2 regions of the Pseudoalteromonas sp. bablab_jr010 genome follow, and region 1 is predicted to be linked to the other one. Evidence: predicted binding sites of a transcription regulator. Region 1 holds the regulator's gene; the other holds the start of a gene.
The links. The regulator ArgR, encoded in region 1, controls arginine synthesis, uptake and breakdown. The targets are predictions, from matches to a motif close to ANTGAATANNTATTCANT.
Positions count from the first base shown of each region.

Region 2: JIG37_RS18645 (OadG family transporter subunit) is a predicted target of ArgR. The motif match lies at 9,382-9,399, and genes of this name have one in related genera.

Region 1 covers NZ_JACDWV010000134.1:89,113-104,569, forward strand. Annotated here, with positions in the region: gene ispB (octaprenyl diphosphate synthase) at 1-901, shown strand, start outside; gene mdh (malate dehydrogenase) at 991-1,926, opposite strand; gene argR (transcriptional regulator ArgR) at 2,152-2,619, shown strand; gene JIG37_RS12330 (Dyp-type peroxidase) at 2,616-3,515, opposite strand; gene JIG37_RS12335 (ABC transporter ATP-binding protein) at 3,577-4,620, opposite strand; gene JIG37_RS12340 (iron ABC transporter permease) at 4,617-6,251, opposite strand; gene JIG37_RS12345 (Fe(3+) ABC transporter substrate-binding protein) at 6,329-7,333, opposite strand; gene JIG37_RS12350 (DTW domain-containing protein) at 8,124-8,768, opposite strand; gene rluA (bifunctional tRNA pseudouridine(32) synthase/23S rRNA pseudouridine(746) synthase RluA) at 9,266-9,919, shown strand; gene JIG37_RS12360 (DUF3530 family protein) at 10,000-10,935, shown strand; gene djlA (co-chaperone DjlA) at 10,918-11,790, opposite strand; gene murU (N-acetylmuramate alpha-1-phosphate uridylyltransferase MurU) at 11,814-12,470, opposite strand; gene JIG37_RS12375 (phosphotransferase) at 12,467-13,468, opposite strand; gene lptD (LPS assembly protein LptD) at 13,572-15,457, shown strand, end outside.
Region 2 covers NZ_JACDWV010000191.1:2,419-17,875, reverse strand. Annotated here, with positions in the region: gene JIG37_RS18700 (energy transducer TonB) at 1-100, opposite strand, end outside; gene ribA (GTP cyclohydrolase II) at 557-1,183, shown strand; gene JIG37_RS18690 (BPSS1780 family membrane protein) at 1,262-2,056, shown strand; gene JIG37_RS18685 (regulatory protein RecX) at 2,056-2,508, shown strand; gene alaS (alanine--tRNA ligase) at 2,526-5,126, shown strand; gene JIG37_RS18675 (aspartate kinase) at 5,133-6,350, shown strand; gene csrA (carbon storage regulator CsrA) at 6,444-6,635, shown strand; gene JIG37_RS18665 (YcxB family protein) at 6,662-7,129, opposite strand; gene JIG37_RS18660 (hypothetical protein) at 7,254-8,177, shown strand; gene JIG37_RS18655 (hypothetical protein) at 8,487-8,678, opposite strand; gene JIG37_RS18650 (DUF1328 family protein) at 8,731-8,904, opposite strand; gene JIG37_RS18645 (OadG family transporter subunit) at 9,439-9,687, shown strand; gene oadA (sodium-extruding oxaloacetate decarboxylase subunit alpha) at 9,703-11,475, shown strand; gene JIG37_RS18635 (sodium ion-translocating decarboxylase subunit beta) at 11,486-12,616, shown strand; gene JIG37_RS18630 (peptidoglycan DD-metalloendopeptidase family protein) at 13,031-14,347, opposite strand; gene tyrS (tyrosine--tRNA ligase) at 14,746-15,457, shown strand, end outside.

The sequences.
Region 1 (15,457 bases):
AATGCGCTCAGATGTCGCATTGGTTAACCAACTCGGTTTATACATAGTAAACAGTGGCGGTAAACGCGTTCGTCCTATGTTGGCCATTTTAGCGGCAAAAGCACTTGGTTATGAGGGCAAAGACCATATTACGCTTGCCACTATCATCGAATTTATTCATACCGCCACTTTATTGCATGACGACGTTGTCGACGAGTCACATTTGCGCCGTGGTACGCCTACAGCCAACGCAGAGTTTGGTAATGCAGCTAGCGTTTTGGTCGGTGACTTTATCTATACACGTTCATTTCAGCTTATGGTTGGCCTAGGTAAAATGCCAATCATGCAAATTTTAGCGGATGCAACCAATGTCATCGCTGAAGGTGAAGTATTACAGCTAATGAACTGTAATGACCCTGACACCACAGAACAAAGCTATATGCAGGTTATTTACAGCAAAACGGCAAAATTGTTCGAAGCTGCAACCGGCCTTGCTGCAATTATTACCGAGCAAGACGAGCAAACCCTTGAAGCATTAAACTTATATGGAATGCATCTTGGCACTGCATTCCAATTAGTGGATGATGTACTTGATTACAACGCCGATGCCGAGCAACTTGGTAAAAACATTGGCGATGATTTAGCTGAAGGTAAACCTACCCTACCGCTTATCTACGCAATGCAAAAAGGCACACCAGAGCAAGTTAAGCTAGTACGCGAAGCTATTGAGCTTGGTAATGGTATGGACCATTTAGAAAGCATTCTAGCGGCATTAGCTGACACTAAAGCCCTTGAGTTTGCAATGCAAAAAGCTGAGCAAGAAGCTGACAAAGCAATTGCTTGTATTGCGTTCTTACCAGATACACCGTACAAACAAGCCTTAGAGAGTTTGGCCCGTATCGCCGTTGCCCGCGATCACTAAACACTATTTATTCGAGCCATTAAAAAAGCCTGCATTTGCAGGCTTTTTTGTTTTCGGCGATTTAAAAAATCGCCTATCATCTGTCGGAATTAACCGTTGATGAAATCAACACCTTCTTGGATGTCTTTGTTAAGTGTAGCTAGCATGTCGTTTTTAGCTTGCTCTTCGAATGCACTTAACTCACCGTAAGAAAGGATTTCTTCAACGCCGTTTTTACCCAGACGAACTGGGTGTGCGAAGTATGCTGCGTCACCGTTTTCAACTGCAACGTATGCGTAATCAACTACTTCTTCACCTTGTAAGCCTTTAACTAAAGACATACAGAAGCGTGCTGCTGCAGCACCCATAGAAAGAGTCGCTGAACCGCCACCCGCTTTAGCGTTAACAACTTCAGTACCTGCGTTTTGGATACGTGGAGTTAATGCCGCAACTTCTTCGTCAGTGAAAGTAACACCTTCAACTTGAGATAGAAGAGGAAGGATTGTCGTACCTGAGTGACCGCCGATCACTGGAACTTTAACGTCAGTTGCGCTTAAACCTTTAAGTTCAGCAACAAATGCTTCTGAACGGATCACGTCAAGCGTTGTGATACCGAATACACGGCCTGCATCGTAAGTACCCGCTTTTTTGAATACTTCAGCAACGATTGGCACTGTGCCGTTTACTGGGTTAGTGATGATACCTACTAACGCTTTAGGACAGTTTTTAACGATGCCTTCAGCTAATGTTTTGATGATACCTGCGTTTACGTTGAAAAGGTCCGCACGGTCCATGCCTGGCTTACGTGGCATACCCGCTGGGATAAGAACGATATCACAACCAGCTAATGCTGCGTCTAAGCTGTCAGCACCAAAGCCTTCAACTTTAACGTCTGTTGGGATGTGAGAAAGATCAACCGCTACACCAGGAACAACAGGGGCAACATCGTATAACGATAATTCAGAACCTGCAGGTAAACTTGTTTTTAATAATAAAGACAATGCTTGGCCGATACCGCCAGCTGCGCCTAAAACAGCAACTTTCATTGGAATTCTCCGTAATTTGAGGTAGGAAATATTTGTGGCCCTAAAGATAATGAAATTAGCGACTAAAAACAAATTTATCCTGCTTATTTCGCGTATAATTTCGACCATAGTTGTAAACTTGGCTGTAAAGACACAGCATTTTGGACGACTTTGTAAACTAATACTGCATAAATATGCAGAGTTGTGTAGAATTACCCTACATTTTATGAATAAAGAAACGGCAACATGCAACCACAAGACAAACAAGAAGCACTGATCAAAGCGTTTAAAGCGCTATTAAAAGAAGAAAACTTCGGTTCACAAGGTGAGATTGTCGAAGCATTAAAAGAGCAAGGCTTTGATAATATTAGTCAAAGTAAAGTATCTCGCATGTTAAGCAAATTTGGTGCGGTACGTACTCGTAATGCAAAACAAGAAATGGTCTATTGTTTACCGGCTGAAATGGGTGTGCCAACAGCGAAAAGCCCACTGCGTCAGCTTGTTATTGATATTATGCATAACGAAATGATGATTATTATTCGCACCAGTCCAGGCGCAGCACAATTAATTGCTCGTTTACTTGATTCACTCGGTAAAGCAGATGGCGTACTAGGCACTATTGCAGGCGACGACACTATTTTTATCGCCCCTGCGAAGATTTCTGAAATCGATGTGACGCTTGATCGCGTACGCACTTTATTCGATACCGTTTAAAGCTGCTTTAAGAAGTTTACTGACGGGGCGAAAAACGCAGATCCCATATCGGCTTGAGTAAAATCGAGCCAATGATCATAGCAATCGCCCTGCCCCAAGCGACTCTTTAATACCTGTTCAAACGCATCCCCTTGCGCCGCACACGAAACCATTAAAATTCCCTGCTTATGCACATCACCAAATGGCATGCTTTGGTTTAGCAAAAGAGGCTGGCCATGCTCATCTTTTAATTCACTACGAACCGCATGACTGGTTTCTACAGCAGGCACAATCAAGGTGTTATCTAGACGCGTGCGCCCCATGATTTGCTCTTGCTCTGATAACGATAAATGCTGCCAGACACTCAAATCATGCACAAAGCGCTGAACATGGATATAGCTGCCTTGGTCTTCAAAGTGACCCGGTTTGTCGATAAGTGCTGTACTACGCTTTTGACGGCCATGAGGTGTATCGCCTGCATAAATAAAGCCGTTAAAATCACGTCCATCTAAAAACCGAAAATTACGAACCTGCTCCACCAGCTCAACATCCGGTGTTAATAATTTTAGGATTTGCAGAGCAAATAGATGGTTTACATCTTCACGGTCTGAGCGAATTTGTACAAACAAGTCAAATGGCTGAGCACTAATCACATGCTCACTATGAGTTACATTCGGAAAGCTTTGCAATTGGCTAGGGATAAACTCGGGCAGAATATGCGGCCAATACTGGGCGCCAAGGGCAACCACACACGATAGCATGGCTTCTGAGAACTGATCAGCAAACTCATCTTGAATGACGCTAACGCGTTTTAGTTTTTTACGTAATGACTCATCGTGGCCATCGTAAACATTAAAAAACAGGTGCAAACCATGTAAGTTTGCTTCAGCACAAATCCCAGATTGCGCTTGCGCCATAGTGAATCCTTAGCTTCTCGTTATTTGCACAAAGCCAAGGATTCAAGATTGTTATTTATTACTAATCATGAAAAAAATTGACTGTGTGCGGCATTATTTTTATTTTTACAGGTTGCTCAACAGCTAACATGCGGTCTTGCTCTGCAGCAACTTCACACTCTTGCCCTGCAATATTAATTCGATATACATAACGCGTACCGATAAAGCGCCTGTGCAAAATAGTTAAACTGTTTGCGTCACTGTGCGCAGCTTCACACAACTGAATATGGTGCGGTCTTATATACACTTGACCTTGCTGACAATCTGCATTGTTCGGTGTCAATGAGTGAACCACACCAAACGCCGTTTCGTATTCAGTTGGCGTTAATACTTTTGCCGTTAAGTATATGCCCGTACCAAGAAACTCTGCAACCACCTTTGAGTTAGGTTGGCTAAATAACTGCTCAGGAGAGCCTTGTTGGGCTATTTTTCCACCATGCATAACCGCAAGCGTGTCAGCAAATGCGAAAGCTTCTTCCTTCGAATGGGTAACAAATACCGCAGAAACCTGCTGAGCTTTAATAATTCGGCGTATATCTGCAATAAGCTCAAAACGCACTTGTGTATCAATATTCGAAAATGGCTCATCAAGTAATAATAAACTTGGTTTGTAAGCAAGTGCACGGGCTATTGCCACACGTTGCTGCTGTCCACCAGAAAGCTGATGAGGGTATCGCTGTGCACAACCATCGAGTTTAACAAGGCTAAGCATTTCATCTACACGCTCTCGCTTTTGCGCTTTGCTCATATTGCTAAGACCAAACGCAATGTTGTCGCTTACCGTTAAATGAGGAAACAGCGCATAGTCTTGGAACATCATGCCAATGTTACGTTTTTCCGGTGCAACAAACAGCCCACTATCGTTGACCACTTTTGAATCAATACTCATATAGCCTTGATCAGGCTGTAAAATCCCGGCAATTGCCTTTAAGGTGGTGGTTTTGCCGCAGCCACTTGCGCCAAGCAAACAGACGATTTCATCTTGTTCAACATTGAGGTTTAGTTCACTCAACACCTGAGTCGCATTGTACTGATAAGCTAAGTCTTTAATTATCAAATGACTCATGAGTGATTTTGCTCCATCGAACGATTAACGAAATACAAAGGGATTAACCCAACTAACACGATAAACAAGGCTGAAATTGACGCAAGCTCCAATTGCTCATCACTAACATATTGAAAAACATGGGTGGCCAGCGTTTCAAAATTAAAAGGTCTGAGTAATAGAGCTGCAGGTAACTCTTTCATGCACTCAATAAACACTAACAAACCAGCTGTTAAAATACCGCGTTTTAATAGCGGTAAATGTACTCGCCAAAGGGTTTGCATGGGCCCTTTGCCCATTGATTGGCTGGCCATATCTAACGATGGGCTAATACGTAAAAAACTGCTTTCAAGCGCGCCATGCGCAATCGCATAAAAACGTACAACATAAGCAAAAATCATCGCAAATAAAGTACCGCTTAAAAGTAACCCTGGTGATAGACCAAAAGGCTCAAGCCAATTATTTAATGCATCATCTAGCTGAGTTAATGGGAGCAATACAGCAATCGCTAATACAGTACCAGGTAAGGCATAGCCAGTACTTGCTAAACGCCCAGGGACCAAAGGGTAAGCTTGCTTCGCAATACGTTGATAAAACAATACTAATAAACTCAATAGGATAGTTGCAATGCTTACCACTACAGCCACTTTAAAGCTTTGCCAAGCGTAATTAAAGAATGCCCCATTCCATGCTTCATCTGCATAGACAATGGCATATTTAACTAATACTCCAACCGGCAGAATAAAAGCCAATACCAGCACAACGGTGCAAGCCAAGCTTGCAGCCCATGCCGCACCGCCTTTTAAGCGATACAAAGTTGCGCTGTTTACGCTTGACTGACGTTCATACACAGCTTGATTGCGACGACTAAAGCGCTCAACCATGATGGTTAAAAACAAAATCAGTAACATAATACCTGAGATTTTCGCCGCTGCGGTTAATGAGTAATAACCAAGCCATGTATCATAAACAGCGGTCGTCAGTGTGCTCACAGCAAAGTAGTTAACAGTAGCAAAATCAGCCATAGCCTCCATACTGATCAATGTAACCCCTGCCACAATCGCCCCACGACCAAGAGGCAAACTAACGCGTAAAAAACTTTGTAATGGTGATAGCCCCATTAGTTGACTAGCTTGCACTAGTTTAAAAGACTGCTCTCTGAGTGCCGTTTTAAAAATTAGGTATAAGTAAGGATAGAGTACCAAGGCAATCATAAAAATAGCCCCAGTCAATGTACGAATATCAAAAAAACAGTAATCGTCTGGTGATTGCCAACCAAACCAGTCTCTGAGTGCGATCTGTACAGGCCCTGCATAATCAAGTAAGTCGGTATACACGTAGGCGATAAGATAAGTTGGCATTGCTAAAGGCAGCATTAACGCCCATTCAAATTGCTTACGCCCAGGAAAGTCACAATATGCAGTTAACCAAGCTAACGGCAATGCAATTACACAGCTTAACAGCCCTACCCCTGCAATGAGTATGAGAGTATTACGGGTATAATCCCACAGCACGGTATCGAAAAGGTGCTGAAATACATCTGAATCTCCTTGCAGAGATTCAAATAATAAAAAGGCTAATGGCGTAACAAGCAACAGGCCAATAAGCCAGGCTATAAGCTGCCAACGCGACAGCGAAAACTTCACATGCATAAGTGGATTAATACCAGATAAAATAAAAGCTGTTAAAAAACAGCTTTTATAAAATTGTGTAACGAGGAATGTTCTCGTTATAAATCAAACTTTACTTCATCAATCAGCTTCAGTGCCACAGGGCGATATTTGCTGATCTCATCAAGAGGTAGACTGTCTTCTTTAAACTCACCCCATGATGCAACCATCTCTGATAATGCAACCCCTTGCTTTACAGGGTATTCCATATTCACTGAAGCATACATATTTTGCGCCTTATTGTCGGTCATATACTCAATCAGTTTCAAGGCATTTTCAGGGTTTTTAGCATAACGGGTCATAACAACGCCCGATACATTGATATGAGAACCACGGTTTGTTTGGTTAGGGAAGTTAATATATACCGCTTCTGCCCAAGATTTTTGCTGCTCATCTTGCATCATTTTGCCAAAATAATAGCTGTTGCCTAACGCCAGATCGCATAAACCTTCTTTTACGGCTTTGACTTGCGCTCTGTCATTACCTTGCGGTTTACGTGCTAAATTGGCTTTTACGCCCTCAAGCCATTGCTTAGTTTTTGCTTCGCCATGGTGAGCAACCATAGAAGCAACTAAACCTAAATTGTAAGGATGTTTACCAGAGCGAGTGCAGATCTTACCTTTGTATTTTGGGTCCGCTAAATCTTCGTATGTTAACTCACCAAGCGCACCAACGCGCTCTTTTGCAGAGTAAACATTACGTACACGTTTAGTAAGTGCTATCCATTGACCGTCGGAATCGCGAAAAGTACTTGGCACATTCGCATTAACTACATCACTATTAATTGATTGCGTTAAGCCTAAATCTTCTAATTGAATCAGCGCACTAAAATTTGAGGTTAATACTAAATCAGCCTTGCTATGTTTACCTTCACGCTTTACACGTTCAATCAGCCCTTTTTTGGCAAAAACCACATTGGTTTTAATACCTGTTTGCTTAGTGAAATCATCCAAAATAGGCTGAATTAAGAATGGTTGACGAAACGAGTAAATATTTACTACATCTGCAGCAAATGTAGGCGCGCTTAATAATGCGCTAAGTAATACTAAGGCTGTTTTTTTCATTTTATAGCACCTAAATAATAACAATTATCAAAATATTTTACCTAGAATTAGGGCAAAGTGCACCCGTTTAAACTTATATTTCAATCAACATAGCTGCCATTTAGGAATTTGCATGTAAGACATATCTCACCCACATGGCAGTTATTGAGTAAAAAGCACCAGCAAACACTGCATAAAAAAACCTAACTAACTGAAATTTAATGAAATATATTAAATGACAATAAAATAACCAGCAGATTAAGTAAGATTTTGACCTACTCAGCTTTGCCTATTTCTCTATAATTACTTACATCAACTAAGCAAGAAGCTTAATGAGTAGATGGATAAGGAAGCATTACTCATAATACCGCGGAATAAGGTTCATTAGGAGAATAAGGAATCAAGGACAGGCTCAGGAAGAGTAACGCAATGGAGTGACAACCTACGGACAGCATCAGGATGATGTGGAATGGCATAACAACAGGATGTTGTTATACAGGAAGTTCAAAAAGTGGAATAAAGGACAGGCCGTTAGGGCATCGCAACGGATTTGCAAATAAAGGGATAGTGTCGGGATGGCATGTAAGGGAATGGTAAAGTGATTACCAGCAAGGATGTAAAGGACTAACAAGGAAACAAGGCGGGATTGCCTTATATTACACAGAACCAATAAGTAAAGTGTAATCGCATGGATTGGCAAAGTTTAGGGAGTTGATTAGATTCAATTGCAGGATGCAAAAAATTAAGAAGATTCCGCAAGCGCGACTAGAGATAGTACGCGCTTTTCTTTTGCCTACAATTTAGTAAAGAGTTATTGCTCTGGGCGTCCCTTATTTCGCTTACCAAGCAGGTAAGCATCTCTAAACTTAATAAAATGTTGCTCAAGCTTTTGAGTTGCATCTTCTTCACCAGCAAGAGCAAGAACCATAATAGCCACCTCAGCAGTACCTAGTTGATGCTCATGCGGGGCAACACGCAATCGATAATCCGAAAGCTTTTCAGGTGTAATTGAAAGCACAGGAAAATTATCTAGATAAGGGCTTTTACGGATCATTTTCTTAGCTTCGCGCCAAGTACCATCTAAAAAGATAAACAATGGACGTTTACCTTCAACAGGGGTTACTTCGGTGATCACCCGCTCTTCGTCGTCTACATCGCTAGCAGGAAAAATAACCATTGGCTGATACTGGGGATCTGCCAATAAGCTTAATAAGGCTTCATCTGGATTTGTTCTATCCCATTTAAAGGCATGGTTATCTGGCACGATTTCAGCAATTAAACGGCCAGTATTTGACGGCTTAAAACTCTCATTATGGTACATAAGTAAACAAACCGCGGCATCACACTTTGCCTGTTCAACACCATCACAAATACAATAGTGTTCGGCTAATAAACATCGCTCACAACGCGTTAACTTTGCTCCTCGCGCTTTAAATTCACGACGAGACTCAGTCATTTGCTGAGCACGAAGCTTTAACACGGAATTTTTTGAGATAGTAGCCACTGTATTTACCAGATAATTAAACGGCGCGTATTGTAGCTAAAAATAAGGGGAATAGATATCTGCAAGCCCAAAGAGCAAGCTATTTCTAAAAAATGAAGAGAAGTAGTGTTATAAAAAATGCAACAAGGGTTAGCTTCCAAAAAACGGCTATTAAATCGCTATTTTTATTACGTAAATCATCTCTGTGGGACTTCTTCAAAAACACGACCTGTAAATCTGATAAGCCTTTACAGTGCGGACACTCTGGCTCAAGATAATTTACTTCTAAGCCACATCGTGAACAAGGCTTACTGCGAATTAAACCAAAGCGAAACATTTGTTTGTCCTTTTCTTAAAACTCCATAGCTGAATTTACTGTATCTTAACTACTTTTCTAAAACCAGCTCTGGCATTGTGTATGCGCTCATACTCCTTTAAAATAGCGCCCTTGCATATCATCGAGGCTGGCTGTGTTACTCAATTATAATCCCCCAATGACACCTTATTTAAGTATTGTTTATCAAGACGATGACTTACTTATTGTGAATAAACCAAGTGGTTTACTTACTGTGCCGGGAAAAGACCCAAAACACGCCGACTGCCTTATTGCTCGCATTAATCGCGTTTTCCCAACGGCAAAAATTGTTCACCGCCTTGATATGGCGACCTCTGGCATTATTTGTTTAGCTATGCATAAAGAAGCGCATCGTAATTTAAGCATTCAGTTTCAAGATAGAAAAACCGCGAAACGCTACATTGCTTGTGTATTTGGTAAGCTTGAGCAAGAAACTGGTTCTGTAGATTTACCACTTATTTGTGATTGGCCGAACCGCCCAAAGCAAATGGTTGATCACGACAATGGCAAACCGTCATTAACCCACTTTAAAGTGCTAGAGCATGAACAGAATGCAACTCGTGTCGAGCTGACTCCTATTACTGGGCGTTCTCACCAACTACGTGTGCACATGCTGTCATTAGGTCACCCTATTTTAGGCGATAAGTTGTATGCTCACCCCGAGGCATTCGCCATGTCTCCCCGCTTACAACTGCATGCCGAAATGCTTACCTTAGCTCACCCTGCAAGCGGTAAAACACTGATTTTTGAAGCCGCTCCTGAGTTTTAAGACAATTCGCTAAATATTTAATAAAGACTGCCGATAGTTAATTAATCACTGATTTAATTAAAGACTCAGGTAATATCGGCATGAATTTAAAACCCGCACATCGCTTAGCTTACGCAGCCTGTTTTGCGTTGATGGGCAATGTGAATGCTGCCGATTTTATTAAACCCACCCCTTGGTCAAGCTTGGTCACTAACGATATTCAACGCTTTTTACCAAGTGATGAAGTACGTACTCTGCTTGCCGGTGAAGATGAGTTCATTAGTTTATACCGTCAATCGATGGCAGCCAGTCAACGCGGAATTGTGCTCATTATTCCTGATTGGCAGCATCTACCCACTAATAATGCTGGTATTAACTTTTTGCGCAAGCAGTTAAACGAAATTGGCTATGCAACCCTTGCCATGACCATGCCTGACATTGATTGGCATCCTGCTGATATGGCAACGCCCGAGTCACCTGAAAGCTCTGAAGCTGAGTCAACAACACAAAGTAGTCAACAAGGCGATGAGCAATCAACTCCTGCTCCACCAGCCGAAACGCAACAAGCGCCGCATTTTGTTACGGGTGAACCTAATATTAGTGAAGCCGTGCTTGATGATTACAAATTAAAGCTAATTGCCAGATTCAATGCCTTGTATAACAGTGCAATGGATGAAGGCGGCAATATTATTGTGGTAGCACAAGGTGCCAGTGCGGGGCTCTTGATTGAACATTATGCGAGCTTTCCAAATAACGAACTAAACGCTTTTATTAGCCTAGGTAGTTATTTACCTAACAGTGTTCGTAACCAGCATCTCAATGCGACGCTTTCGACTATCAGCCCACCGTTACTGGATATTTTTTATAGTGAGGGTAACCCTGACACGCTGCAAAGTGTTAAAGACAGAAAACGTTGGGTAAGAAAACACGCAAAATATGACTACCGACAAAGAGAGTTATTTGGTGTGCCTTCAGAGCCTGAGCAGCACCAGCGGCTGCTCAAAGAAGTCGACGGATTTTTACGCCGCCTTTTTTAAATACTCATAAGCCGCTTGAATATCTTGGCTTTTCTTTACCGCAACTTCCATCATATGTTTTGGTAAACCTTGCGATACCAGCTTATCGGGGTGATGCTGAGCCATGAGCTTTCGATAAGCAACTTTAATATCTCTCGCTGAAGCATCATTGTTTAAGCCTAAAAGAGCCAACGCTTGGGCGCGATTCATACCATTATTCGGTGGCACACTGTGCCCTCTTTGTTCACTATGACTGCTGCGATTTTGCTGACTTTGTTGACGCTGCTGTTCATAAAAACGCTGTTGTTGCTGACGAAATGCAAATTCGGCTTGGTAGCGTTTTAATAAAATTGCAAACTGAGTACGTGAAATACCTAACTGCTTACTCACCTCTTGCAAAAGCTGCTTTTCTTGCTCTGCAAGGTGACCATCAGAAAAGGCCATTTGAATTTGTATTTCGAGGAACAGTTGCAATAAATCATGGCGTCGAGCAAAGCGCTCTTTAAAGTCATGAACGGTTTCTTTTAATGAAAAGTCGCTTTCTTTACCACTACGAAAGGCATCTTGTGCTTCTCTTCGCTCATCACCCGATAAACCCATTTCGTCCATAAACAAACTTGCAGCACGGATATGCGTTTCACTAACGCGACCATTCGATTTGGCGATATGCCCCATCACTGCAAAGCAGCTAGAAAAGAAAAGTGCTTGGCGCTCGTTAATATCATCGCCTTTAAACAAACCAGAAAAACCACCTGCTTTATCAAAGTCTTGTTTTAAGCTGCGATCGAACATATGGCCTAGGTATAGGCCCAGTAAGGCTCCTATAAATTTGCCAAACATAAAACCAAAACAAAAACCGAGTACTTTTCCCCACATAATTTGGCAAACCTCTGTTGTTATTACAAAGCGAAACGTTGATTGATTTCGTCGAGTCTGGCAGGTGTGCCAATGTCATCCCATTGCCCCAAATAAAGCTCAGTCGAAACCTGGTACTCACTGAGCTTTTCGCGCAAGATTGGCCCAAGCGGGCGAATACCTGTGCTGAGACCTTTAAAGAAATCAGCATGATAACGACTTATACCGGAAAAAGTATACTTTTGACTATCTGGGCTTAGGTGACTCAGTGCAAAATCACCATCAGGGTTATGCGCAGGATTTTCAACAAGGACAATATGCGCCTCACCGGCTTGCAGGTGCAACTGCATTAACGAAGTCACATCGTAATCAGTAAACACATCACCATTGATGACAATAAATTGTTCGCCCAATAACGGCAATGCTTGAATGATCCCCCCGGCGGTTTCAAGCCCCCCAGCCTGCTCTTGGCTGTAAGTGATCGATACACCAAACTGCGAACCATCACCGAAATACTCTGTTATTTTGTCGCCCTGCCAGGCAAGGTTAATAACAATATCGGTAACCCCGGCTTGACGTAAGTTATTAATATGATGCTCTAATAGTGGCTTGCCGTTAATCTTTAGCATCGGCTTTGGTTGCGTTTCGGTTAGCGGCATCATGCGTTTACCACGCCCCGCCGCTAGGATCATTGCTTTCATTTGGACTCTTTCGTTAAACGCTGCTTAGTCTGTGGAATAATTATCTGCTCTATCCACTGACCAAGGGCTGTTAACTCTGGGTATTCTTTACTGACATTACTGATGTATGTAAGGGTTGGCAGTACATTATTCAAATAGCCAGACTTACCGTCACGTAATTTTAAGCGGCAAAATATGCCCGCAGCTTTTAAATGACGCTGCACGCCGGTTAAGTCAAACCAACGTTTAAACATCGCAAATGAGGTGTCTTGCAATAGCTGCTGCTCGCTAAATTCGTCATAAGCGTAATGTAAAAGGTAGTCGAGCTCTTGTTCTGGTAGCTTGAAATAGCAATCTCTTAATAACGAAACAAGGTCATAACACACCGGCCCTTGTACGGCATCTTGATAATCGATGATTGCCCATTGCTGCCCTGTGCGCATAATATTGCGACTATGGAAGTCTCGGTGCACCGTAACAATTGGTTGTTCAAGGGCATTGTTAACTAATAACTCACAAGCCTGTTGCCACATTTGCTGTTCATCAGCAGAGAGTTGCTCAGCGATAAAGTTATCGACTAACCAATCTCTAAAAATACTTAGCTCAAACTGTAAAAACTCGCCATCAAATACTTTCATATATTGGGCAGGCGGGATTTGCGCCCACTGTGCACTTAACTTTATTAGATGTTTGTAGTGTAAAGTGCGGTCTTTGTCGCCCAGTAAATCAGCCAAATGAGTATTGCCTAAATCACTCAGCAAGAAGAAGCCTTGTTTTTCATCAGCCTGAAGAATTTTTGGTAATTTAAACCCATGCTGAGAAAATACTTTGTTGAGTTCTATATAAGGTGTGTTATCCAGTTTGTCTGGATCTGAGTCCATGACAATATAGCTTTGATCACCTGTATTTACGCGGAAATACCGGCGAAAACTCGCATCCCCAGTGATGGCGGCTAATTGATATTCATCCTCTTTAAAGTGAGGATTTAAAAACTGCTGTAAACTTTTATAACGATTCATTTAGTAAGATATCTATTTTTCACTAAGTCAATTACTGTATTTGCCATTGTTTTCCTTTATTATGTCTAGCTTATATCCAACCAAAGAGCATTAAGGTCATTAAATGAGCAAAACCTGGGGCATAATGATGCTAAGCGTACTTAGCGCACCATCGTTCGCCGAAACTGAACTGACACACAATTTTTGTGGCACTTCAATGCAAACCAGAGCTTGGCAACCGCTCCCTGGCCTTGAACTTAATATGATCGATATCAAATCCGATGATATTGAACTATTGGGTACCCAAAGCGCAGAATTTACCGGTAATGTAGATATTAACACCCTAACGATGAATTTGTCCGCACAAAGTGCACTGATTGACAAACAACGTGGGTTACTTAATGCAACCGGTCCTATCGTTTATCGCGATAAAGTAAGCCAAATTAATAGCTCTGGACTCAATGCAGATTTAAACAATTCTGAATTGAGCTTGCTAGGCGCAGACTATAAGTTTACTGATCAACTTGGTCATGGCGGCGCAGAAAAACTAACAGTTAATGAGTCTGGCCTAAACCTGATGAACGCAAGCTTTACTACCTGTCCGGGTGAAACACCTGTGTGGGCCATCGAAGCTGACGAAATCGACTTATCAAGAGAAGAAGGTTGGGGCGAAACACATAATACTGTGCTTAGAGTGTTTGATACCCCAGTACTTTATGTTCCTTATTTTACTTTCCCATTAGATGACCGTCGTAAGTCAGGTTTACTAACACCTAACTTCTCGAGCTCAGGCCGCTATGGTATCGAAACCATTACTCCTTATTACTGGAATATTGCACCAAATTACGACGCGACTATAACACCGCGCTATATGTCTAAACGCGGTTTACAAATGATTGGGGAGTTTCGTTACTTATCTGAGCAAAATAATGGCTTAGTTGCTGTTGAGTACCTAGACAAAGATGACGAAGAGCCAAATGTAGACTCTCGTTACCTGTTCCACTGGCAACAGCAAAGTTATTTAGGTGAAAACTGGCGTGCTAATATCGACATAACAAACGTCAGTGATGATAACTACTTAACCGATTTAAACTCTGGTTATGCGACTCGCACCGATACTCAGTTGTACCGCACCGGTTCTCTAACCCACTTAGGTGACACTTGGCGCACCAATATCAAGTTGCAAAGTTTTGAAGTACTTGGTGATCACCGTGAATCATATGCGGCGCTGCCACAAATTAGTTTTTCGCAAACTGATGCATATGATTTTTATGGCATTGATTTAACCCTTGATGGTGAGCTCAGTTATTTCACTAATGATAAAGCTGTAATTGATGAAGCAAGCCGTGTTCATATAGAGCCTAAAGCAAGTTTTGGTTACCAAGAATACGCATGGTCATTTTTATCTGAGTTCAGCTTATTACATACCGAATACAACCAACATGGTGATTTAGCTGGTACCGAGTTTGATGAAAATGTCACTCGAACCCTACCTAAAGTGCGTTTATACAGCCAATTAAATTTTGAGCGTGATACTGCATTTTTCTTTAAAGACGGTATTCAAACTCTTGAACCACAAATTCAGTACTTATATACGCCAAATAAAGACCAATCAAATATTGGCCTTTACGATACAGCAAAATTACAAGACGATTTCTTTGGCTTATTTAGAGATCGCCGTTTTTCAAGTATCGACCGGATAGCAACCGCAAACCAATTTACGTTAGGTGCAACAACACGCTTATTTAGTAGTGAAAATGAAGAAGTATTTAACTTCAGTGCCGGACAAATTTTTTATTTAAGTAATGATGCCAAGCCTACATCACAAGGTATCGACTCCGACACTAACTACAATGCCTTGTTTGCAGCGCAAACCATGTTACATTGGCACCGTCGTTGGTATTTATCAGGTGGTATCCAGTACGACACTGATGGTAAAGAAATTATTCAGTCAAATATCACCTTAGATTATAAAGGTGACGATAAACAGCTCGTGCAATTGAACCATCG
Region 2 (15,457 bases), on a different contig from region 1:
CGCGGTAGGTGTCGTTAAACTCTTGTGTGGTCGTTTCATTTGCCATGCTTTGCTGGCTAAATAAAAGTGCCATGCATAAGGCAAGCGAGCTCTTTTTCATAATATTCCTTATTATTTTGCCCTGAGATAGAGAAGGGAATTAATACTAGTTGATGATAATCATTATCATCATTAGGTGCAAGGTAGCAAGTTACACTCGCTGTGTCACTGTTGAATATTAAGATACATAGTATGTTTTTATTAACAATTTGAACAAGGTCTGACTGTTTATCGAGATTAAACTAATCTATTTTTTCGAATATTTTGAATGTGATTTTTTAAAACGCATTACAATTCAATTAGGTAGCTGTATGACGGCGAGTTTTCATGTGTTTGATGAGCGCCACTAAAGCGAGGCGCAAAGCTCGTATCTTGGGGTGGTTTGAGTGTATAATACTTGAATTGCTGGTAACTGCCTCAATATTAGTTATCACTCGTCGTATGTTGCATCCTTACAACCTCAAGCTGTTGTAATAACATTTGCAGTATCGCATTTATTTTTTAATTTGGATTTGTCGTGGCGCAAGTAAGAGCAAGAGTCCAGCTGAATGTTGGCAAAAACAGTGATATCCCTGCAGAAATCGTATCTTTTAGTGGCTTAAATGATGGCCAAGAACATGTTGCTTTAGTGTTTAATCAAGCAGACACAGAGCAAGATGTTCCTTTAATTCGAATGCATTCAGAGTGTTTAACGGGCGATGTATTTCACTCTTCACGTTGTGATTGTGGTGAGCAATTAAATGAGTGTATCGAGATGATGCACCAGCAGGGTGGTATTTTACTGTATTTACGCCAAGAAGGCCGTGGTATTGGCTTATACAATAAGATTGATGCTTACGTATTACAGTCGCAAGGTATGAATACGTACGAAGCAAATAACCATTTGGGTTTTGCTGATGATTTACGTGATTTTTCAGACGCGGTATTAATGCTCGAAGCATTGAATCAAAAGCATGTTAAGTTAATGACTAACAACCCAAATAAGCTCAAAGCACTGCGTGATGCGGGTATTGAAGTTGATTCAGTGGTTGGCACTCATGCGCACATTAAAGCGGGTGTGGTAGGTAACCGAGCTTACCTTGAAACGAAAATCAAACATGGCTCGCACATGCTTGATATTAAAAAAATTAAAAAGCCTGAGTAAATTTCACAACAGGTGACTATAAACAAGCGGCGCACCCAGTTATACTCGGTGCGTTTTGTCGTTATTGAATGAGAAACTATGTCGATCGAAGTACGTATTTTTAAAGCTGATGCGGGCGTTAAATGGTTTAAAGCTGGGTGGGAAATCTTTAAGCTGCAACCTTTGACTTTTATTTTAATGCATCTGCTAATCGTGATAATTAGCTTTTTGGCATTGCTGCTACCTTTACTGCAAGTTGTTGGTGCATTTGTGACGCCATTTTTGATGGCAGGTTTTTATCAAGCAGTGCTAACAAAGCAGCAAGGCGGGACTATCAGCCAAGCAGATATTTTTAAGCCATTTAGTAATAAAGGAAACCGTATAGGTTTAGTGCGCGTTGCCGTGTATCAGATGGCGGCAGGTATTTTATTAGCCTTACTATCTAATTTCATTTTTGCAGATGCCTACGCAGTTATTTCGAGTCAAACTTTCGACCCACAAAACCAATCACATATAGCAGACTTATTAGCAACCATTTCAATGGGGCAAGTTGCGGTATTTCTATTGGCGATCTGTGTGTATTTAACTGCTTTTGCCTATGCAGTGCCTTTGGTTTATTTTCAAAAGCAAAGCAATATGTTTCAGGTTTTAAAAACCTCATTCATGGTGTTTTACCATAATATGGCGCCACTTGGTGTTTATGGCCTAATTTGCGCTGTTTTAATGGTGATCTGTATTCCTTTATCGTTTATTCCACTATTGGTTTTAATGCCAATTTGTTACATTAGCTTCTTCGTGTCTTTTCAGGCCATTTTTATGCCAGTTGTGCCAAAAGGTGATGACCAAACAAAAGCACCTGAAGCACAGTCACAATCAGGACGCTTTGACGCGTAATGGATGATAAAGAACAAAAGTTAAAGAATTACGTACTTTGGTTATTGTCCCGACAAGATTATTCGCGTCGGGATTTAACGCGAAAGTTACAGCAAAAAGAGGCGACACCTGAGTTTACAGAGCGCTTGTTAGATTGGTGTGAATCACACAACTTTATTAACGAACAGCGCTATTGCGAAGGGTTTGTACGCCGCCATTTAGCTAAGTATCATGGTGTAAAACGCATTCAGAGCGAAGCAATGGCAAAAGGGATAGACCGAGCACTATTAGATAAGACGCTCGAGGAGTTCGAAGTCGATTGGTTCGAACTCGCAAAGGACGCATATTTAAAGAAGTTTTCAAATTCAGGTAAAGAACTCGACCAGAAAGAAAGAGCGAAACGTGTACGCTACTTGATGTATCGAGGCTTTAATTACGAACAAATTGATTTTGCAATGCAAGCACAGCAATAAACGGGTGAGATTTTCACATGCAGCATATGACTACCGCACAGATCAGGCAACAGTTCTTAGGCTTTTTTGCCTCTAAACAACACCAAATTGTTCCTTCAAGCTCGCTGATCCCGGGTAACGATGCCACGTTATTATTCAATAACGCCGGTATGGTGCAATTTAAAGATGTATTTTTAGGTGCGGAAAGCCGCCCTTATTCACGTGCAACCAGCTCTCAACGTTGTGTACGCGCAGGTGGTAAACATAACGACCTTGAAAACGTAGGCTACACTGCACGCCACCATACATTCTTTGAAATGCTAGGTAACTTCAGCTTTGGCGATTACTTCAAGCAAGACGCAATCAAATTTGCTTGGGAGTTTTTAACTGACGTTGTAAAACTACCGCAAGAAAAGCTCCTTGTTACTATTTATCACGATGATGAAGAAGCCTTCAACATTTGGCATAAAGAAGTGGGTCTAAGTGAAGACCGTATTATTCGCATTGCAACTAGCGATAACTTCTGGTCAATGGGTGATACAGGTCCTTGTGGTCCATGTTCTGAAATCTTTTACGATCACGGTGAAGAAATTTGGGGTGGTCCTCCAGGTTCACCTGAAGAAGACGGTGACCGTTTCATCGAGATCTGGAACCTAGTATTTATGCAGTATAACCGCCATGCCGACGGTACAATGGAGCCGCTTCCTAAGCAGTCTGTTGATACAGGTATGGGTCTTGAGCGTATTTCTGCAATTTTACAAGGCGTGCACTCAAACTACGAAATCGATTTATTCCAAGCTCTTATTGCAGCTGCGGCCAAAGTAACAAACGCACAAGATTTAGATGATAAATCGTTACGCGTTGTGGCTGACCACATTCGTTCGTGTGCGTTTTTAGTGTCTGACGGCGTTATGCCGTCAAACGAAGGCCGTGGTTATGTATTACGTCGTATCATTCGTCGTGCTGTTCGTCACGGTAACAAGCTAGGCGCAAAAGGTGCTTTCTTCTATAAGCTAGTTGCTGCGCTAATTGAGCAAATGGGTCAAGCGTACCCAGAGCTTGCTAAGCAACAAGAAATTATTGAAAAAGTACTGCGTATTGAAGAAGAGCAGTTTGGTAAAACACTTGAGCGTGGTCTGGCTATTTTAGAAGAAAGCCTAACTGACATCGAAGGTGATGTGATCCCAGGTGACTTAGTATTCAAACTTTACGATACTTATGGTTTCCCAGCAGACTTAACGGCAGACGTTGCGCGTGAGCGTTTCATGACGATTGATGAGCATGGCTTCCAAGAGTGTATGGCTGTTCAGCGTAAGCAAGCACAGCAAGCGGGTAAGTTTGGTGCTGATTACAACCAACAACTTAAGTCTGAAAAACACACAGACTTTAAAGGTTACGATGCAGAACATTACACAGGTACTGTGGTTGAACTTTTCTCTGAAGGTCAATCGGTTTCTGTACTTGAAGATGGTCAAGAAGGTATCGCAATCTTAGACCGTACACCGTTCTACGCTGAATCAGGTGGTCAGGTTGGTGACACGGGTGTTTTAAAAGTCGCTGGTGGTGAGTTTGTAGTGACTAACACCACGAAACTTGGTAATGCATTTGCACACCATGGTCGTGTACAAGGTCGTATTGGTACAAACGATAAAGCAGAGGCAACAATTGATGCAGCACGTCGCGATAGCATCAAGAAAAACCACACTGCAACGCATATCTTGCATGAAACATTACGCCAAATTTTAGGTGAGCACGTAAGTCAAAAAGGCTCACTAGTTGACCCTGAACGTTTACGTTTTGACTTCTCTCACTTTGAAGCGGTAACAAAAGACGAATTACGTCAAATCGAGCGCGCAGTAAACGATGAAATCCGTCGTAACTTTGCGCTTGAAACTGAGCTAATGGCTATCGAAGATGCAAAAGCAAAAGGTGCGATGGCATTATTCGGTGAAAAATACGACGATGAAGTTCGCGTAGTAACCATTGGTGATTACTCAATCGAGCTATGTGGTGGTACTCACGTTAAGCGTGCAGGTGATATCGGTTTATTTAAAATCGTATCAGAAAGCGGTATCGCAGCCGGTATCCGCCGTATTGAAGCGGTAACAGGTGCTGAAGCGGTTGCTTATGTAAGTGAGCAAGAACAACAGTTAAACGATGTTGCAGCACTAGTAAAAGGTGATAGCAGCACAGTACTTGAAAAAGTAACTGCATTACTTGAGAAATCAAAAGGCCTTGAGAAGCAAATTGCACAGCTTAACGACAAGCTAGCAAGTGCGGCTGGTGCATCGTTACTTGACTCTGTTGTTGAAGTGAACGGTATTAAACTACTGGTTGCTGATGTTGCAGGTACTGAGTCTAAAGCACTACGTGGCATGGTTGATGACCTGAAAACGAAGATTGGCTCAGGTGTTATTGCCCTTGGTGTTGCTAATGGCGACAAAGTAAGCCTAATTGCCGGTGTAACTAAAGACTTAACAGGTAAAGTGAAAGCCGGTGAACTTGTAAATCACATGGCTGCACAAGTAGGCGGTAAGGGCGGTGGTCGTCCTGATATGGCGCAAGCAGGTGGTACTCAGCCAGAGAACCTAGCTGCAGCCTTAGAAAGTGTAACGGCTTGGTTAACTGAGCGTTCTTAATCACTAGTGGCACTTATCGTCCAAAAATTCGGTGGCACCTCAGTTGGCTCAATAGAGCGAATTGAGGCCGTCGCCGACCTTGTTGTAAAAACCAAACAACAAGGCCATCAAGTTGTGGTGGTGCTCTCGGCGATGTCGGGAGAAACTAACCGTCTAATTGAACTCGCTAAACAAATCGATTCTCGACCCAGTGCTCGTGAGCTTGATGTATTGCTAACCACCGGTGAGCAAGTGTCGGTCTCTTTACTCGCTATGGCTATTATTAAACGTGGTCACTCAGCGGTAAGCTTACTTGCTGATCAGGTCAACATTCGCACCGATAACATGTTTGGTAAAGCGCGGATTGAAGAGATTGCGGCGACTCGTCTAAAGCATGAACTTGAACATAACCGGATTGCTATAATAGCGGGCTTTCAGGGCCGCGATATTGAAGGCAATATCACCACGCTTGGTCGCGGTGGTACTGATACCTCTGCGGTTGAGATTGCAGGCGCTATCAATGCCGATGAATGTCAAATTTACACCGATGTTGATGGGGTATACACCACCGACCCACGTATTGAGCCTAATGCGCGACGTATGAGCCATGTCACCTTCGAAGAAATGCTCGAAATGGCTAGTCTTGGGGCTAAGGTACTGCATATTCGTAGTGTCGAAGCGGCAGGAAAATACAATATACCGCTCAGAGTGTTATCGAGTTTTAACCCGGATCAAGGGACCTTGATCAGTTTTGAGGAGCCGGATGTGCAAGCAAACATTGTGTCGGGTATCGCCTTTAATCGTGACGAAAGCTTGATTTACGTCAATGGCGTACACCAAGGAACGGAAAACCTTGCAAAAATTTTGAAACTTTTTGCAGAATTTGGCATCGAAATAGATATGATTAATCAAGTTAATCATAACTTTGAAAAAATAGACTATGCTTTTACTGTGCACACGAATGATTTTGAGCAAGCCCTTGAAATTTTGACCAGTAACCAAGATGGTATCAGCGCAGAATCTATTAAAGGGGTCAGCAATGTTGCCAAGGTGTCTGCAGTAGGTGTAGGGATGAAATCTCACTCTGGTGTGGCAAGTTTATTTTTTAATGCCCTTGCCGATGAAAACATCAAAGTGATGCTTGTATCGACATCAGAAATAAAGATATCAGTTTTAATTGACGAAAAGTATTTAGAACTGGCTGTACGTGCGCTACACAAAGTTTTTTTAACCGAAAATGAATAAGATCTAGAGTTTTTACTTACTTTTAAGTCTAGATTTCATTAGAATGTTTTTGACGCGGAATCTTTTAATTTTTTGGAACATGGGAGCAAGAGAATGCTAATACTAACTCGTAGAGTAGGTGAAACCCTAATGATCGGTGACGAAGTAACAGTTACTGTTCTTGGTGTTAAAGGAAATCAAGTTCGCATTGGTGTAAACGCACCGAAAGATGTATCAGTACATCGTGAAGAAATCTACATGCGAATTCAAGCAGAGAAATCTAACCCAAATCCGGGCAACGTTTAATCAGCGACAGATATTTTAAGAGCCACTCACTGAGTGGCTCTTTTATTTAGTTCGGCCGTCATTTCATCATTTAGCGCTTGTTTAGAAATATACTGCATACCGCGCTGTGCCTTTAAAATATAACCTCGCTCAGTTTCAATAATCTCACTAATCTGTTGCCAGCTTAATTGGTAGCTTTTATGCGGGTTTTCGGCCTTAACGCCTTCATCATCAAATACGATAGTCACTTCGCTGCCTGATGCACGGCTCATCATTTGTCTTGCGACCCACCATGGGCGCTTGTAATAAAACGATAAGCACTCAACGACGGCAAGCATAATCATAAAGCTACCAAGGTAATGATTCTCTAATTGATAAAACGCCAATAAGCCTAAGGTTATTAACAGTATCAACAGCGGGTATTTAGGCTTGGCTTGAGATGAATAAGGCAAAGACTCATCAAAGCATTCGTAATAATACGGTTTATCTAATGTGTAAGTTGTACTTAATGTCATTCGTGGGCTCACTTAATTTGCTGACAGCAGTTTAACATTGATAGAAAAAATCTGCCGTAGTTGGTTTTCATTTAGTTGTCATTGTGAGAGCTTAAGGTATGTGTATTTTAAAGGCGTAAGTTGTATGTTTGTTAGTTCAATGTCATTAGCACTTGCAATGACCACAAATACTTTTTTAGTTATGGGCGATATGCCATACACCCCGATTGATGAAATTAATCTCGCCAAAGGCGGAAAAATTACCAAGGCAATCGAAGCAACACCGCATGGCTTTTTAATACATCTTGGTGATATGAAATCGGGAGCACTTGCTTGCACGAACAAGCTTTTGCAAACAAATAAAGCGTTATTGACGTCATTGACCCCACAGCCTTTTATTTACACCCCCGGTGATAATGAATGGACCGATTGTGACCGAGAAAAGCTATCGGTACGTTTTGATGAGCTTGAGCGGCTAAGCTTTGTTAAAGGCTTAATGTTCGACGAGGCTTATACACAAAAAGCACAGCAACTACAGGGTTATGCCACACAAGCTGAAATGCTAGAGAATGCCCGTTGGCAGTTTGATGGTATTGAGTTTCGTACTTTGCATATACCGGGCACTTTTAATGGCCGCTCGCAAATTTTAAAAAGTGACAAAAACGCAGCACTTGATGCCGCTGACAAACGTGATAAGTACAACTTAATTTGGTTAAAACAAGCACTTGTTCAACAAGATGCTAAGGCCTATGTGTTTGGCTTTCAGGCTGATATTTACCACCCAAGCAGTAAACCCGCCTGTAGTGAATCGCAGCGCTCTAAATGTGATGCATTTAAACTATACCGAGATGCCATCAGCGACTTTGCAAAGCACACTAAGAAGCCTGTGCTTGTAATGCATGGTGATACCGGCCCATATTGTCAGCAGCCGTTAGCGAGTAACTTAACGCGTTTAAATGTCCCCGGAGATTTTGCTGTAAGCGATGTCGCAAAAGTAAGTTTTATCGACGGCCAATGGCATATAGCGAGTGTAACGACAAATGTGCCCCTCACTAAGGTATGTGAGTGATAACGTTGGGTAGAACGGAGACGCAGTCAGAGCCATCAGCTTTCAGCCGTCAGCTATCAGATTAAAACCCAACAAGTTAGCGAGTTTGAGGCTCACGTAGGCGTGAAATTTATTTCGCGCGGTGGTTTATAAAGTCATCAGACTTTAAACCCAAGTTAAGACTTGTAGGAGGCGTTTTAACGCCGAAAAACTCACGCTATAGCCAAAAGTTCACGGTTAAAATCATTCCTACGATTATCTCAGATCTCATGCATCATTTAAAAAACAAAAAAGCGGCACTTGGCCGCTTTTCTTAAGTATGGTGTGCTATTAGCAGTTAGTTTCTTCTGCGTTAACACCTTCTTTTACTTCTTCACATGCATCTTCAACTGCATTTTGTGTATCAGTAATTGCTTCGTCAATACGCTCACCTGCGTCTTCAGCAGAGTTGTCTTCACAACCCATGATGAAAAGACCTGAAAATAGGGCGATAGTTGCGGCTTTTAAAGTTGAATTTTTCATAATGAAATTCCTTGTAAATTTAAAAATAAAGTAAGTGGTTATCTGCTTTTAACTACTTAGGGACGTTGCCTCTAAGTGCTCCTGATACCAGCGAAATAACAAGTAATACTAAAAATATAAAAAAGATAATCTTAGCGATGCCTGCAGCGGCTCCTGCGATACCGCCAAAACCTAACACTGCTGCGATTAACGCGATAACTAGAAAAGTAATTGTCCAGCGTAACATAGTGGTCTCCTTGGCTATTTAAATTTTCTTAAGTTCGATGTAACTGAAGCGAGTTCTGTGCCAGAACTTTTATTTTATATATTTCAATGGGTTGTGTGTTTTTGTTGTTCTTTAGAGGGTTCATCATTTGGTAACTTTTACGAGTAAGCATGTAACTTATTCATAGTGATATTTTTTCATATTGAGATGCATGAGAAAAAGAGATAATGCACTAATAAATGGTAAGACCAATTTAACATTATTTGGGTTGGCTACCTCTAACACCTTGTTGTGTGTGGTTTTTAGCCATTTTGTTGCTATTAATTAATAGTTCAGCATATAACGACTGGCTATATTGATTATTTATATCATCTATAGCGGGGCTTTAAATGCATAAATAGTGGGGTGTTAATTATATGTACGTCATGTTATTTTAAATTTAATTGGTTTTACCAATTTACAATGGTGCTATACAAATGAATTTTGTTTGTTATTATTGGTGCATAATTATTTAACAAAAATAACTTTTTATTTTAAGTAAGCGAGGGGAGTCGTATGGATATAGGTGGATTACTCACCACTGCGGCCAGTTTGATGGTGACAGGCATGGTAGGCGTGTTTGTTTTTCTGACTATTTTGATTTCAGCAGTCACTTTAATGTCAAAGCTGGTGGGTCGATTTGATGATCCTGCAACTGCAGAACCTACGCGTACAGCAAAAGTTCAACCTCAACAGGGTGTGCCACAGGCACATATTGCAGCAATCAGCGCTGCAATTGCTCAATTTCGAAATAAACAAAAATAACGGGGCAGCTTAAACATGGCTAAATTAAAACTAACCGAACTAGTATTGCGCGACGCACACCAGTCTCTTTTGGCAACGCGTATGCGCTTAGACGACATGCTACCCATGACAGAAAAACTCGATAATGCGGGTTATTGGTCAATTGAATCATGGGGTGGTGCGACGTTTGACTCGTGTATCCGTTATTTAGGTGAAGATCCTTGGCAACGTATTCGCGAGCTAAAAGCGGCAATGCCAAACACTAAGCAACAAATGCTACTACGCGGACAGAATCTTCTAGGTTACCGTCATTATGCTGATGATGTAGTCGAAAAGTTTGTTGAGCGTGCCCACAAAAACGGTGTTGATGTTTTCCGTATTTTCGATGCGATGAACGATGTGCGTAACCTTGAAACTGCCATTAAAGCTGCTGTTAAAGTAGGTGCTCATGCCCAAGGTACTATTTCGTACACAGTAAGCCCAGTCCATACGCTTGATATGTGGCTTGAGCTTGCAAAACAACTAGAAGATCTTGGTTGTCATTCAATTTGTATCAAAGATATGGCAGGTTTATTAAAGCCTTATGATTGTGAACAGTTGATCAAAGGTTTAAAAGAAACTGTGTCTATTCCTATTGCGATGCAATGCCACGCGACCACAGGTTTAAGCACTGCAACTTACCAAAAAGCGATCGATGCAGGTATCGATATGCTTGATACGGCTATTTCGTCAATGAGTATGACCTATGGTCATAGCGCCACAGAAACCATCGTTTCAATTGTAGAAGGCACTGAGCGAGACACAGGCCTTGATTTAAACCAATTAGAAGAAATTGCTGCTTACTTCCGTGACGTACGCAAGAAATATGCTGCATTTGAAGGCAGCCTTAAAGGCGTTGATGGACGTATCTTATTAGCGCAAGTGCCGGGCGGCATGTTAACTAATATGGAAAATCAGCTTAAAGAGCAAGGTGCTGCTGACAAACTTGATCAAGTATTACTCGAGATCCCGCGTGTTCGCGAAGACTTAGGTTACATTCCACTCGTTACACCAACCTCGCAAATTGTTGGTACTCAAGCGGTACTTAATGTTTTGACTGGCGAGCGATATAAAACCATCACTAAAGAAACTGCGGGTGTGCTTAAAGGCGAGTATGGTGCAACACCAGCGCCAATGAATAAAGAGCTGCAAGAACGTGTACTAGATGGCGCTGAAGCAATCACTTGCCGTCCTGCTGATAAGCTTGAGCCTGAACTTGAGAAGCTTGAAGCAGAGTTATTAAGTGAAGCTAAAGAGCAAGGTTTAGAGCTTGCTGATGACGTGATTGATGATGTGCTTACTTACGCATTATTCCCTCAAATTGGCCTTAAGTTTATTAAAAACCGTAACAACCCTGATGCGTTTGAAGCAATTCCAACGGGTGAAGTTGCTAAGTCAGAAAGCAAACCAGCCGCTTCAAGTCCTGCAAAAGCAGAGCAATACAGCGTTAAAGTTGACGGTAAAGTTTACGATGTGGTCGTAGCGCAAGGTGGTGAACTAAAAGAAGTAACTCTAAAAGACAGTGAGTTAATTCCTCAATCTGCCTCAGCGTCTGTTAGCGAAACCTTAAACGCGCCGTTAGCAGGCAATATTTTCAAAGTGAAAGTAAAAGCTGGCCAAACAGTAAATGAAGGTGATGTGGTTATCATAATGGAAGCAATGAAAATGGAAACAGAAGTTCGCGCCGCACACTCAGGTACAATAGCTGAAGTATTAGTAGCAGAGGGCGACTCTGTTGCCACTGGCGATGCGCTAATCGCGCTAGCATAGGAGACAGAGGATGGATGGTGTTTTAAACCTCTGGCATGCGACAGGTATTGCTAACTTTACCTTTCCTGCATTAATAATGATTGCGGTAGGTTGCGGGTTATTATATCTCGCAATCGCCCGTAAATTTGAGCCATTATTGTTATTACCTATCGGCTTTGGGGCTATTTTAACTAATATTCCTGTAGCCGGGTTATCTGAACCGGGTGGTTTGCTTTATTACGTGTACGATATCGGGATTGATTCTGGGGTGTTCCCACTTTTGATCTTTATGGGCGTGGGGGCGCTTACAGACTTTAGTGCCTTGATAGCAAATCCGCGTATGTTGCTGTTAGGCGCGGCTGCACAGTTTGGTATTTTTGCTACTTTATTTGGTGCAATTCTACTTAACTTTATTCCTGGTTTTGAGTTTACACTTCAAGATGCATCGGCCATTGCCATTATTGGTGGAGCAGATGGTCCAACAGCTATTTTCTTAGCATCTAAGCTGGCACCTGATTTACTTGGTGCAATAGCAGTAGCGGCTTATTCATATATGGCACTTGTGCCAATTATTCAGCCGCCAATTATGCGTGCATTAACAACGCAAGCAGAGCGTGAAATTCAAATGCCGCAACTTCGTACAGTATCGAAGAAAGAGAAAATTGTTTTTCCGTTAATGGTGCTTAGTTTAACCATCTTGTTTTTACCAGCAGCAACGCCGCTTGTGGGCATGTTCTGCCTAGGTAACTTGATGCGTGAATCGGGCGTGGTTGATCGTTTAAGCAATAGTGCACAAAACGAAATCATCAACATTACCACCATTTTCTTAGGCTTAGCGGTAGGCTCAAAGCTTGCGGCAGATAAGTTCTTAACCGTAGAAACAATCGGTATTTTGGTGTTAGGTGCATTGGCCTTTGCAATTGGTACAGCGTCAGGCGTGTTTATGGCAAAAGGTCTGAATAAGATCTCTAAATCGCCAATCAACCCATTAGTAGGCGCAGCAGGTGTGTCAGCGGTACCAATGGCAGCACGGGTGGTTAATAAGGTCGGCCTTGAGAGCAACCCGCATAACTTCTTGTTAATGCATGCCATGGGACCAAACGTAGCAGGGGTATTAGGAAGTGCCGTTGCAGCAGGTATTCTGTTAGCGATTGTTGGCTAAGTCGATTTACTTCCAACCGACTGGCGCAGTAATTTTACTGCGCTTTTTTTTGCCTATAGACTAGGGCCACCCTAAAGAAATTGTAGTTAAATGATAGTTGTGTAAGGAAGCCGCCATGAATGTTTTTATTATCTTATTATGCCTTTTTGTTGCCTTGGTTATTCTAATACCGCTACTTGAAAAGTATCAGTCTAGAATGGGGCTTGATGGCGCGACAAAGTATGCAAAGTACATTTGGCCACTGGTGATGATTTCGCTGATTATTCAACTTATCTATGTTCTTTTAAGGTAATAGTTGTATTAAACCGCAGTGCTATCAGTACTCATTTTAGTAAAGTCTATAATAGTTTTAGCCGGGTTTATTTGGCACAAAAAAGCCGCTTCAATTGAAGCGGCTTTTTTATGTTTACTTAACTACTTATTTAGCGCCAATTGTAACTCACGGTTACGCTGTAATTGCGCCAAGAAGTTATCAGCAATTGGTTTAAACTTAGCTAACTCATCGCGCGGTAAAGGCTCTGATTTAGGTAGTTTGACCGTTTTAGGGTTACGGTGTACACCGTTAACTAAGAATTCATAGTGTAAGTGAGGGCCTGTTACACGACCTGTTGCGCCAACGGTACCAATCTTCTGGCCTTGCTTCACTTTCTGACCAGTTCTAACCATCTTTTTGTCTAAGTGTAAGTACTTAGTTACATACTGTGTGCCATGGCTAATAAATACATAGTTACCATTGTATTTACTGTAGCCTGCTCTAATCACTTTACCATTACCCGATGATACAACTGGCGTACCGGTACGCGCTGCGTAATCGATACCGTTATGTGGTTTTACCGTTTTGGTCACTGGGTGTAAGCGACGCGGGTTAAAGCTCGAACTAATATACTTAAAGTTAACTGGCGCACGTAAGAAAGCTTTTTTCATGCTGCGGCCTTCAGGCGTATAGAAGTTACCATCGGTATGGCGAATAGCAGTGTAACGCTCGCCTTGGTTAATAAACTCTGCGGCAATAATTTTACCGTCGCCAATGTATTCACCATCAACATAGTGAGCTTCGTAAATAAGACCAAATTGGTCACCTTTACGAATGTCATTAGCAAAGTCGACATCCCAACCAAAGATGTCAGCAAAATTCATAATTTGACGCTCGCTTAAGCCAGCGGCAATGCCTGATGTCCAAAAGCTATTAGAGATCTCGCCGCCAGCAGATTTACTTAGCGTTTCGATTTCTTTGCTATCGATAGAAGTGTCGTAGTTACCTTCGTCATTTAATGTAACGTATAAGGTATCTGTTTTTGAGATCACATAACGAAGCTGCGCTAAAGAGCCATCTTCAGCGGTTGCAAAGCTTAAGATTTCGCCTGGGTGAATTTTTGTTAACTTACGAGTTTCAGCGTTGGTATTAACTAGTTTGTGTAATGTTTGCGCTGAGAAACCCGCACGTTTAAAGATAAGTGCTAAATTATCGCCATTACGTACTTCATGGTCGATAAGCTCGTATTCTGGAAGTTTTGCTGCTGCTTGCTCCGAATTAAGCTCAGTTAGTTTTTCGTTATCATCAACTTTAACTTGTAATTCGTAGCGTTTGCCAATTTCAAGTGCGTTTGCACTGTTGTCCTTTGATGCGGTGGCTTTTTCAGAAGGCAATAACGCCAAGCCGACAATAGCAGAAACCAAACCGAGAATAAGCAGTTTGTGTTTTTTGGGAAGTTTGTGCACTACGTGAACCATATCGTGCCTTTTCTGCTGTCAAGAAATTTAAATACTAATATCGCAGGATATACCTAAAATAGAGCAAATACCAGTGTTTTGTAGATTTAAACTGGCGCTATTTTACGCTAGAATTGGCCTGCGCGTTAAACTTTTTTGTTTAAAATTGCAGCAGATGTCTATGGTTAAACTAAATCTACATTAGTTAACTAAAGTCCCTTCATTAAATTGCAATAACGCGGTATAAAGAACAATCATGCGCGCTGCCTTCAGGGCTGTTTCTTAAACTATTTAAGTTAGGCTTTTTTCTAGTGTCGCTTTTTGGTGCTAACTAGCTAAATTTTAAAGTTTTTAGCTCTATATTTATAACCCTGACAGGCCACCACGCCCCGGTAGCTGAATTTTTGGAGTAATACACAGTGGATTTACAAACCGCTCTAGCTGAGATAAAACGCGGTGCAGAAGAGATATTAATTGAAGACGAATTAGTCGAAAAGCTAAAGTCTGGTAAGAAACTTAAGATCAAAGCGGGTTTCGATCCAACTGCGCCTGATCTGCATTTAGGTCACACAGTTCTTATCAACAAAATGAAAACCTTCCAAGACCTAGGTCATGAAGTGATTTTCTTGATCGGTGACTTCACCGGTATGATTGGTGATCCGACGGGTAAAAACGTAACGCGTAAACCGTTAACCCGTGAAGATGTATTAGCTAATGCTGAAACCTATAAAGAGCAAGTATTTAAGATTCTTGATCCTGCTAAAACTACAGTTGCATTCAACTCTACTTGGATGGAGAACTTAGGTGCAGCAGGTATGATTAAACTGGCTGCGCGTCAAACAGTAGCACGTATGCTAGAACGTGATGACTTTAAAAAGCGTTATGCCAACGGTCAATCAATTGCTATCCACGAATTTTTATATCCACTGGTACAAGGTTGGGACTCAGTTGCATTAGAAGCTGATGTTGAGCTTGGCGGTACAGACCAACGCTTTAACCTATTAATGGGTCGTGAATTACAAAAAGACGAAGGTCAAAAGCCACAAACAGTACTTATGATGCCACTGCTTGAAGGTACTGATGGCGTTCAGAAAATGTCTAAGTCATTAGGTAATTACATTGGTATTACTG